Myxococcus xanthus: one gene and its partner. The protein of the gene in region 1 interacts with the protein of each later gene in a pairwise test. Links are inferred from orthologs where the notes say so. Each region holds a gene or a part of one and is shown in the gene's direction. Other genes may lie near its edges.

What was found. Proteins that work in one complex are often made in the same cells at the same time.
Region 2: the proteins of hflC (region 1) and ftsH interact in binary tests that used the Escherichia coli proteins (3 or more experiments, as listed by UniProt). The link is inferred for Myxococcus xanthus from one-to-one orthologs.

Annotation. Positions count from the first base shown.
Region 1 is NZ_CP017174.1:3,696,356-3,701,912, forward strand. What follows is about bases 56-3,045. They hold hflC (protease modulator HflC), read left to right. Parts: upstream 56-1,076; coding sequence 1,077-2,015; downstream 2,016-3,045. Other genes in these bases: hflK (FtsH protease activity modulator HflK), read left to right, coding at 103-1,080; BHS09_RS15655 (hypothetical protein), read right to left, coding at 2,103-2,324; BHS09_RS15660 (cytochrome P450), read left to right, coding at 2,337-2,711; BHS09_RS15665 (GspE/PulE/PilB domain-containing protein), read right to left, coding at 2,780-3,045. Also shown: more of BHS09_RS15665, read right to left, coding at 3,046-4,138; BHS09_RS15670 (LVIVD repeat-containing protein), read right to left, coding at 4,218-5,557.
Region 2 is NZ_CP017174.1:5,358,726-5,362,666, reverse strand. Bases 1-2,995 are described here. They hold ftsH (ATP-dependent zinc metalloprotease FtsH), read left to right. Parts: upstream 1-537; coding sequence 538-2,454; downstream 2,455-2,995. Other genes in these bases: BHS09_RS21965 (pirin family protein), read right to left, coding at 2,554-2,995; tilS (tRNA lysidine(34) synthetase TilS), read left to right, coding at 1-357. Also shown: more of BHS09_RS21965, read right to left, coding at 2,996-3,480; BHS09_RS21960 (pirin family protein), read right to left, coding at 3,512-3,941. UniProt on the Escherichia coli protein: Acts as a processive, ATP-dependent zinc metallopeptidase for both cytoplasmic and membrane proteins. Plays a role in the quality control of integral membrane proteins.

The DNA of each region.
Region 1 (5,557 bases):
GACGGATGGATGGCATGGAATCCTCGCGTCATGAACTCCGACCCACGAGGGCGGGATCCGTCAGACGTCCTACGTGAGCTGCGGCGGCAGCTGGGGCCTGGGATGGGGCGCCGCCTCCTGTTCGCGGTGCTCGGCCTGTTCCTGCTGGTGGGGCTGATGACCAGCTACGCCCAGGTGGAGCCGGACGAAGTGGGCGTCATCCTCCGGCTGGGGCGCTTCGTGGGAACGGTGGAGCCGGGCCCGCATTTCCGGGTGCCCTTCTGGGTGGACCGCATCGTGAAGGTCCCGGTGCAGCGTCAGCTCAAGGCAGAGTTCGGTTTCCGCACGGAGGCCTCCCGCTCGCGCGCGGGCTCAGCCTATGCGGCGGAGTCATCGGACATGAAGCGCGAGTCGCTCATGCTCACCGGTGACCTCAACGTCGCGGTGGTGGAGTGGATCGTCCAGTACAAGATCAAGGACCCGTACCAGTACCTCTTCAAGGTGAAGAACGTGGAGAGCATGCTCCGGGACATCTCCGAGGCATCGATGCGGGCCGTCGTGGGAGACCACTCGGTGAACGAGGTCCTCACCACGGGCCGCCAGGCGGTGGCCACCCAGGCCAAGCTGCTGCTCCAGGACCTGGCGGACCGCTACGAGACGGGCGTGGACATCCAGCAGGTGGTCCTCCAGGACGTGAACCCGCCCGACCCCGTGAAGCCGTCCTTCAACGAGGTGAACCAGGCCATCCAGGAGAAGGAGCGCGTCATCAACGAGGCCTACGCCGAACTGAACCGCGTCATCCCCCGCGCGAAGGGCGAGGCCGAGGAGGCGCTGCGCAGCGCCGAGGGCTACGCCATTGAACGTGTGAACCGCGCCAAGGGTGAGGCGGACCGCTTCGCTCGCGTCTACGAGGAGTACCGCAAGGCGCCGGACGTCACCCGCCGCCGCATGTACCTGGAGACCGTGAGCCAGGTGCTCCGGAGCGCCGGGCAGAAGGTCGTCCTGGATGAGTCCGTCAAGGGGCTCACGCCGCTGTTGAACATGCAGGCGACCGACCCCGCGGTGTCCGGGAGCGCGAGCCAGACGGAGGGCCGCCGATGAGCCGCCTTGTCATTCCCCTTGGCGTATTGGCCGTACTGGTCGTCGTGGTCGGCTTCTCCGCGACCTACACCCTGAGCGAGCACGAGCAGGCCGTCATCACCCGGTTCGGCGAGCCGAAGGGCTCGTCCGTCGTGGACCCGGGGCTCCACTTCAAGATGCCCTTTGTCGACACGGTGAACCGCTTCGACAAGCGGTGGCTGGACTGGCGCGGTGACCCGAACCAGATTCCCACCAAGGACAAGAAGTACATCTGGGTGGACACCTTCGGACGCTGGCGCATCGTGGACCCGCTGCGCTTCTTCCAGCGCCTGCGCGACGAGCGCAACGCGCAGTCCCGGCTCGACGACATCATCGATGGTGAGACGCGCAACACCATCGCGTCGTTCGCGCTGATTGAAGCGGTCCGCTCCACCAACCGCCCCTTCGAGGACGACGAGTACACCGCCGAATCGGAGCGGGCCGAGTCGCTGGAGCAGGTCGCCCAGGGCCGGGACAAGCTCACTCGCCAGATTCGGCTGCGGGCCGCGGAGATCGTCAAGGAGTTCGGCGTGGAGCTGGTCGACGTGCAGATCCGCCGCATCAACTACGTGGACGAGGTCCAGGTAAAGGTGTTCGAGCGGATGATCTCCGAGCGCAAGCGCATCGCCGAGCGCTCCCGCTCGGAGGGCATGGGCCGCGCGGCGGAGGTCCGGGGTCAGCGTGAGCGTGACTTGAAGGAGATCCGCTCGGCGGCCTACCGCAAGGCCCAGGACATCACCGGCGCGGCGGACGCCGAGGCGACGAAAATCTACGCGGAGGCCTTCGGCCGGGACCCGGAGTTCTACCAGTTCATGCGGACGCTGGAGGCCTACCCGGATGTCGTGGACGCCTCCACGTCGCTGTTCCTGGGCGGCGACTCCGAGTTCTACCGGTACCTGCGCAGCTCCAAGAAGTAGACGGGAAGGGCGGGGCGTCAACGGCATCCTGGCCGCAGATGCCCCGCTTCCGTGCCGTACGGAGAGGGCCTGGACTGCCTGGGCCGCTTACGGCACGTAGGGACAGTCGAAATAGATGTCGTCAGAGACGCTGTCCCCCATGAACTGGCGGACCTCGAATCGCACGTGCGCCACGGTTCCCGGTGTGCATCTGCCGAAAGCCATCGCGGTCATCGTGATGTCATCGCCGAGCATCATTTCGTCGGTGTAGTACGGAAACGGGCTGCTGATGCCGCCGCAGTCAGTGATGGTGGCCGTCAGTGGCGTCAAGGCCTGCTCTCGGTGCTGGAGCGGCGTGTCATCCTCCGCGCCGAGAGGCTCCGGCAGTCCACCCAGCTGTCGCTGGTGGGCGGTGTCCCACTCGCCATGGAAACGCGCTTGCTGGTGCTCATCGGCTCGGCCTGGCATGGCGAGTCGCAATACCCGGAAGGCGACCGCTTCGACCTGACGCGGACGGGCCCGCAGAACCTGCCCTTCGGACATGGCGTCCACCTCTGCCTGGGCGCACAACTGGCGCGCACGGAGGGGCCGGTGGCGTTGGAGGCGCTGCTGGACCGCTGTGGCGCGCTGGCGCGCGGCCCCAGTCCGATGACGTGGCAGCGCACGCTGGTGGTACGAGGACCGGTCACGCTCCCAGTCGTGTCGCGCCCCGAATGATGCGGGGTGAGTCTTCTCCGTGGGTCGGCGTGCGTCGGGCTCCCGGGTCGCGAGACGCCGTCCGCAAATCAGCGCCGCGCCTTCTGCCCGGCATTGGTGGTCTCCGCCACGAGGCACATCACGGAGTAGAGGTTCATCGTGTAGAGGCTGTTCTCCGGCTCCAGGTCCGCCGCCTTCTGGAACAGCGCCGTGGCGCGGTCGCAATCGCGCTGATGGTTCAGGAGAATCATCCCCAGCCGGTTGTAGAGCGGCGCGGGGGACGACAGCAGGCCGATACCTCGCTCCAGCAGCTCAATGGCCTCGGCCCACCGACCCGCCTGTTCCAGCCGGATGACACGCTGGAGCACGTCCTCGTTCGCGTCCTCCTGCTTGGGCGGCGGTGCCGGACGCACCGGGGCCACGGCGGACTCGGAGACTGGCTGCGCCCTGGGACGATGAGGCACCGTCGCCTGCGTCACCGGTGCGGCGGGGGGCTGGGCCATCTGCGCCGTGCCAACGTCTCGGACAGGGGCTGCGCCTCGCACAGTGGGCGGGGGAAGTTCATACAGCTTCGTGACGCCGCGCTCCTCCAGTGACGCGAAGAGGGCGTGCAGCTCCACTTCCGTGAGCTGGGTGATGAGCGCCAGCTCCGCCAGCGACGTGTGTCCGTCCACCAGCGATAGGACATACGCCTCGAAGGGGCTGAGCTTCAGGTTCGCCACGCTCAAGCCCCCAACGATGAAGGGCCGCGCATGGGTGCCTCCTATGGGCGGCTGGAACGAGGCGACACGCGTGGCCTCCGCCTGCGGTGCGCGCGGCGTGCCCGAGGTTCCACGGCGCTCCGGCTGGGTCAGCAGCGCCCGGACCAACGACACATTGTCCCGGGGCGGCAGGTCCTCCACGTGACGCACGAGCAGCAACTCACAGCGCTCGCACTGGAAGTCGCCCACCTGCGTGGGGGCGCCGCAGTGAGGGCACGCGTCGTCCTCGGGTGGGTGCTCGAATGCGAGCGCATCCGCATAGTAGTGCTTGCGGATGGCCGCTCGGATGGACCTGCGCACCGCGACGAACGGCAACACCTGGGTGACGTCCACCGTCCGGACGATTTCCTCCAGGGCCCGCTGTCGCTGGGGCTCGGCAATGGCCACGTACAGCGTGCCCTGTGCCAGGCGCAGGGGCATGAAGTCGAAGCCCTCCGCGAGCCGCACCGGCACCTTTTCGAGCAACGCGGGCGCCACCGTGGCCTGCGCCAGCTTCTCCGTCGAGACGAAGCGCGTCTGGAGCTCCTGGGCCAGCAGCCGCAGCACCGGCGTCTCGTCCACGCCCAGCCGCACCAGGCACTCCCCGAGCTTCTGGCCTGTCTCCTGCTGATGCGCGAGCGCACGGGACAACAGCTCTGGCGTCAGCACGCCGTCCAGCACCAGCCGCTCTCCGAGTCTCCGCGTCATGAACCGGGATTCAAGTCGCTGTGCCGGCTTCGCGTCCACCGGCATCGTGGGTGACGGCGCCTGATGCGTGCTGCCGGGTTCAGAGCTCGTTGAAGACGAGCAGGCCGCGGGTGGTGTCCACCACGTACACGTGGCCATCTCCAGGGACGCGGATGCCAATGGCGCCCTCGAGCAGGTTGTCGGTCCGGCCGGGGTCTGATTCGCGGAAGGTGTTGAAGTAGGCGACCTCGCGCGGCTGGGTGGGGTTGCCGACATCCAGCACGCGCAATCCCTCATGATAGTAGGCGATGTAGAGCCGCTGACCCTTGAGGATCATGTTGTGGATGGAGGTCTGGGGGCGCAGTTGGTACCTGCCGATGAGCGGGATGGCGGTGGGGTCCGTCACGTCCAGGACGCGCAGGTGGGCGCCTTGGTATTCGCCTCCCTCGAAGGCGATGGTCTTTCTCGCGAAGGTGCCCACCGCGCCCGCGTGGCTGGTCGTGAAGCTGTTGTCGGTGTCGAACGCGTAGTGGCCCAGCTCCCGTGGGTTCGTCGGGTCCTTCACGTCGAAGACGATGTACCCCGCGAAGAAGTGATTGACGTAGAGCCGGTCCTGATAGGCGAAGGAGTCGTGCGCCGAGGGCGTCAAGGACGTCGTACTGGACGCCTGGAAGCGGCTGAGCAGTTGGGGGTTGAGCGGCGTGGAGATGTCGAAGATGAGCGTCTCGCCGTGCGGCGCGGGGCCTGGAGACACGGCATACAGCCGGTTGCCGTCCACGAAGAGGGTGTGGACGTCCAGAGTTGCTCCGCCGGGTGCGTTGCGCACCAGGATGGGGTCCGCGGGGTTGGAGATGTCGAAGACCAGGACGCCCGCGCTCCTGCTGGCGATGTAGAGCGCGTCCTCCTTCGTCCATGCCGCGTTCCAGTACGAGTCGCCCGGCAGGGAGATTTCCTTCTTTCGGATGGGATTGCTCGGGTCGCTGACATCGAAGACCGTGAGCCCGCCGGGCGCATCGGTGCGGTCGTGGTTGATGGCCACGACGTAGGCGTGCTTCCGGTGGACGTAGACATCCACTGGCCGCCCCATGGAGATGGCCTGCTCCGAGATGAGGCGAAGGCCGCCTGACGCCTCGGCTTCATTCCGGCCCCAGGTCATCCGCGCGGCCTCGAAGGTGCCCCAGGAGGAGACCTTGCCATTGGAGCAGCGGACGAAGCAGCCTGTTACCAATCCCGGCTGGGGAGCGTCGCAGCCCGCGAAGGCGAGGTCCCGCTCCACGCCTCGCTGGGTGAACCGTGTCGCGATATGGAATTCGCCATTCAATTGCTGGCGCGTGAGCGCGTGGCCGTCCAGCGTTCCCGTGCTCCCGTCCTGGGGAACCCGAATGCCGGCGAAGTCCGGGAAGCCGGCGGCGTGGCGCATGTCAATCTGGTAGATGCCAT
Region 2 (3,941 bases), 1.7 Mb from region 1 along the record:
GCGCGGGGCGCGCTCGCGGGGACGGGTTGGAATTTTTCCGTCGAGTTCGGACCTCCACCTGCGGGCGTGCTCGGGCTGGCGCTCGGGGACGGGACGCGCTGGCCGCTGACCGTGCGGACACGTCGCCCCGGCGACCGGGTGTGCACTGCTGGGGGACAACGCAAGCTTCAAGATGTGTTGGTTGATTTTCGGGTGCCCGCGGAAGCACGGGCCACGCGGCCGGTGGTGGCGGATGCCGAGGGGCAGGTGTTGTGGCTCCCCGGCCTCTGGCCACCGGTGGTTCCGCGTGCGGCCGCCAGGGAGTACCTCTGGGCGGTTCCCCCCGGTTCGAGCATTCAGCGGACCGCGGCGTTATAGAGTGGCAGAGTCGCAGTTCGGGGGATGGGCGCGGCCCCCTAAATAGTTGAGGGCTTTTTGCTGTTGCTGATACGGTCCGCCGCTGGGTAGCTCGCCTGGTGTCGGCCAAGTGATGGATAAAGCTGGGGTTCTTCCCAGCGCGGCCCTCATCCCGCCGAGTTCCGAAAGGGCAGCTGACACGTGCGTTCGACTTACAAGACCATCGGGCTCTGGGTCATCCTGATCGTCCTCTTCGTCGCCTTCTACAATTTCTTCTCCCAGGGCAACGACCAGGTCCAGGAACCGTCCTTCACCCAGTTGCTGACGAAGGTGGAGGAGAAGAAGGTCAAGGAGGTTGCCGTCAAGGGCAACACCTATTCCGGCAAGTTCACCGACACGTCGGAGAAGTTCCGCACGACGGGGCCGGCGCCGGATGCGGCCATGCTGAACCAGCTCCGCAGCAATGGCGTGGACGTGAAGTACGAGCGGGAGGAGCAGAACAGCCTCTGGCTGACCATCCTCGGTCAGTGGATGCCGGTCGTCTTCCTGTTCCTGTTCTTCATCTTCTTCATGCGCCAGCTGCAGGGTGGCAGCGGCAAGGCGATGACCTTCGGCAAGTCGAAGGCCAAGCTCCTCAGCGAGAGCCACAACAAGGTCACCTTCGCGGACGTGGCCGGCGCGGACGAGTGCAAGGAAGAGCTCGAGGAGATTGTCGCCTTCCTCAAGGACCCGAAGAAGTTCACCAAGCTGGGCGGCCGCATTCCCAAGGGCGTGCTGATGATGGGCTCGCCGGGAACGGGCAAGACGCTGCTCGCCCGCGCGGTGGCCGGCGAGGCCGGCGTGCCGTTCTTCTCCATCTCCGGCTCGGACTTCGTGGAGATGTTCGTGGGCGTCGGCGCCAGCCGCGTCCGTGACCTCTTCGAGCAGGGCAAGAAGAACGCCCCCTGCATCATCTTCATCGACGAAATCGACGCCGTGGGCCGTCACCGTGGCGCGGGCCTGGGCGGTGGACACGACGAGCGCGAGCAGACGCTCAACCAGCTCCTGGTGGAGATGGACGGCTTCGAGTCCAACGACGGCGTCATCCTGATTGCCGCCACCAACCGTCCGGACGTGCTGGACCCGGCGCTCCAGCGTCCCGGCCGCTTCGACCGGCGCATCGTGGTGCCGCGTCCCGACGTGAAGGGCCGCCTGGGCGTGCTGAAGGTGCACACCCGCCGCGTGCCGCTGGCGCCGGAAGTGGACCTGGAGGTCATCGCTCGCGGTACGCCGGGCATGACGGGCGCGGACCTGGAGAACCTCGTCAACGAATCGGCGCTGATGGCCGCGCGTCAGAACAAGGAGCGCGTGGACCTGAGCGACTTCGAGGCCGCCAAGGACAAGGTCTTCATGGGTCCCGAGCGGCGCTCCATGATCATGACCGAGAAGGAGAAGCGGAACACCGCTACCCACGAGGCGGGCCACGCGCTGCTGGCCAAGCTGCTTCCGGGCTGCGACCCGCTCCACAAGGTCACGATCATCCCGCGCGGCCAGGCCCTGGGCGTCACCTGGAGCCTGCCCACCGAGGACAAGGTCAACGGCTACAAGAAGCAGATGCTGGACCAGATCTCCATGGCCATGGGCGGGCGCATCGCCGAAGAGCTCATGTTCGACGAGATGAGCAGCGGCGCCGCCAACGACATCGAGCGTGCCACCGAGACGGCCCGCGCCATGGTGTGCCGCTGGGGCATGAGCGAGAAGATGGGCCCCCTGGCGTTCGGCAAGAGCGACGGTGAGGTGTTCCTGGGCCGCGACTTCAACTCGTCCAAGGACTACTCCGAGGACACCGCCCGGCAGATTGACGCCGAGGTCCGCAGCATCGTCGTGGGCTGCTACGAGCGCGGCAAGCAGCTGCTGACGGAGAACATCGAGGCCCTGCGCCGCGTGACCGACGCGCTGGTGGAGTACGAGACGCTGGACGCCGAGGACGTCAACATCCTCCTCCAGGGCGGGCAGCTGACCCGTGAGCGTCCGCCCCCGCGCGTGAATGCGCCCCCGAAGGCGACGGAGAAGAAGGACAAGCGGAAGATCCTCGACGCGCTCGAGGGCCTGCCGGCGATGGAGCCGAAGAAGGCCTGAGCCTCACGCGCTTCCAGCGGTTGAGCTGAAATGAAGAAGGCCCTTCCCACGCTGCTGGGAAGGGCCTTCTGCTTTGCGGGCTCCCGGGGGCCCGCGCGCCTACGGGTAGCGCACCGGGAGGGGGGCCTCGGGCAGGGGGATGAAGTCCGTCTCGTCTGGGACGGCGGCGAAGCGGCCGGCCTTCCAGTCCTCCTTGGCCTGCTCCAGCCGCTCCTTCGAGCTGGAGACGAAGTTCCAGAAAATGTAGCGCGGCCCGTCCATGGGCTCTCCGCCGAGCACCAGCAGCCTCGCCGCCGCGGTGGCGTGGAGGGTGACGGCGCTGCCGGGCCGGAAGACGAGCAGCTCTCCTGGCTCGAAGGCCATGCCGTCCACCTCCACAGTGCCCTGGACGAGGTACATCGCCCGCTCCTCGTGCTCGGCCGGAACCACGAAGCGCGCGCCGGCCTCCAGCGCCACGTCCGCGTAGAACATGTCCGACAGCGTCCGCACCGGCGAGCGCTGACCGTGCACGGTGCCGGTGATGACGCGCATCCGCGCACCCTCACCCTCGTGGCAGGGCATCTGGTCCTCGGGGTGGTGGACGAAGGCCGGGGCCGTCTCCTCGTGGCGCTTGGGCAGCGCCACCCACGCCTGCATGCCAAAGAGCTTGCTGCCCGCTGCGCGTGGGCCGGGGCCGGTGCGCTCCGAGTGGACGATGCCGTTGCCCGCCGTCATCCAGTTCACCGCGCCGGGGCGGATGGGCTGCACCGTGCCCAGGCTGTCCCGGTGCATGACTTCGCCGTCGAAGAGGTAGGTGACGGTGGCCAGCCCGATGTGCGGATGGGGCCGCACATCCAGGCCGTGGCCGGGTTGGAAGCCAGCGGGGCCCATCTGGTCCAGAAAGATGAAGGGCCCCACCATTCGGCGGCGGGCCGAGGGCAGCGCGCGCCGCACCTCGAACCCGTCGCCCAGGTCGCGTGAGGGCGCGACGATGAGTGTCTCCATCGAAGGGGGAAGCTGCTCCGCGTTCAAGTCGTCCCGGCTCATGTCGTGCTCTCTTTCGTTCAGCGAGGTGGCCTCAGGCCAGGTCGAACAGCAGCGCTTCTACCGGCTCCGTGGCGGAGAGGACGAGCTGCGACTCGTCCGCCACCGCGACGCCGTCCCCGGCCTTCAGCTCCACGCCGTTGAGCGTGGCCTTGCCCCGCGCCAGCTGCAGCCAGGCGTGGCGGCCCGGAGCGAGCGTGTACGTCGCCTGCTCGCCTGTGCCCAGCAGCGTCGCGTGAAGCACCACGTCCTGGTGCACCGTGAGACTGCCGTCGCGGGCGTCCGGGCTGGCCACCACCCGCCAGCGGCCCTGGCGCTCGGACTCCGGGAAGGCCTTCTGCTCGTAGCCAGGCGTCAGGCCCTTGCGGTCCGGGATGATCCAGATCTGCAGGAAGTGGAGGTTCTCATCCGCGCCGTTCATCTCGCTGTGCAGCACACCGGTGCCGGCCGTCATCCGCTGGACT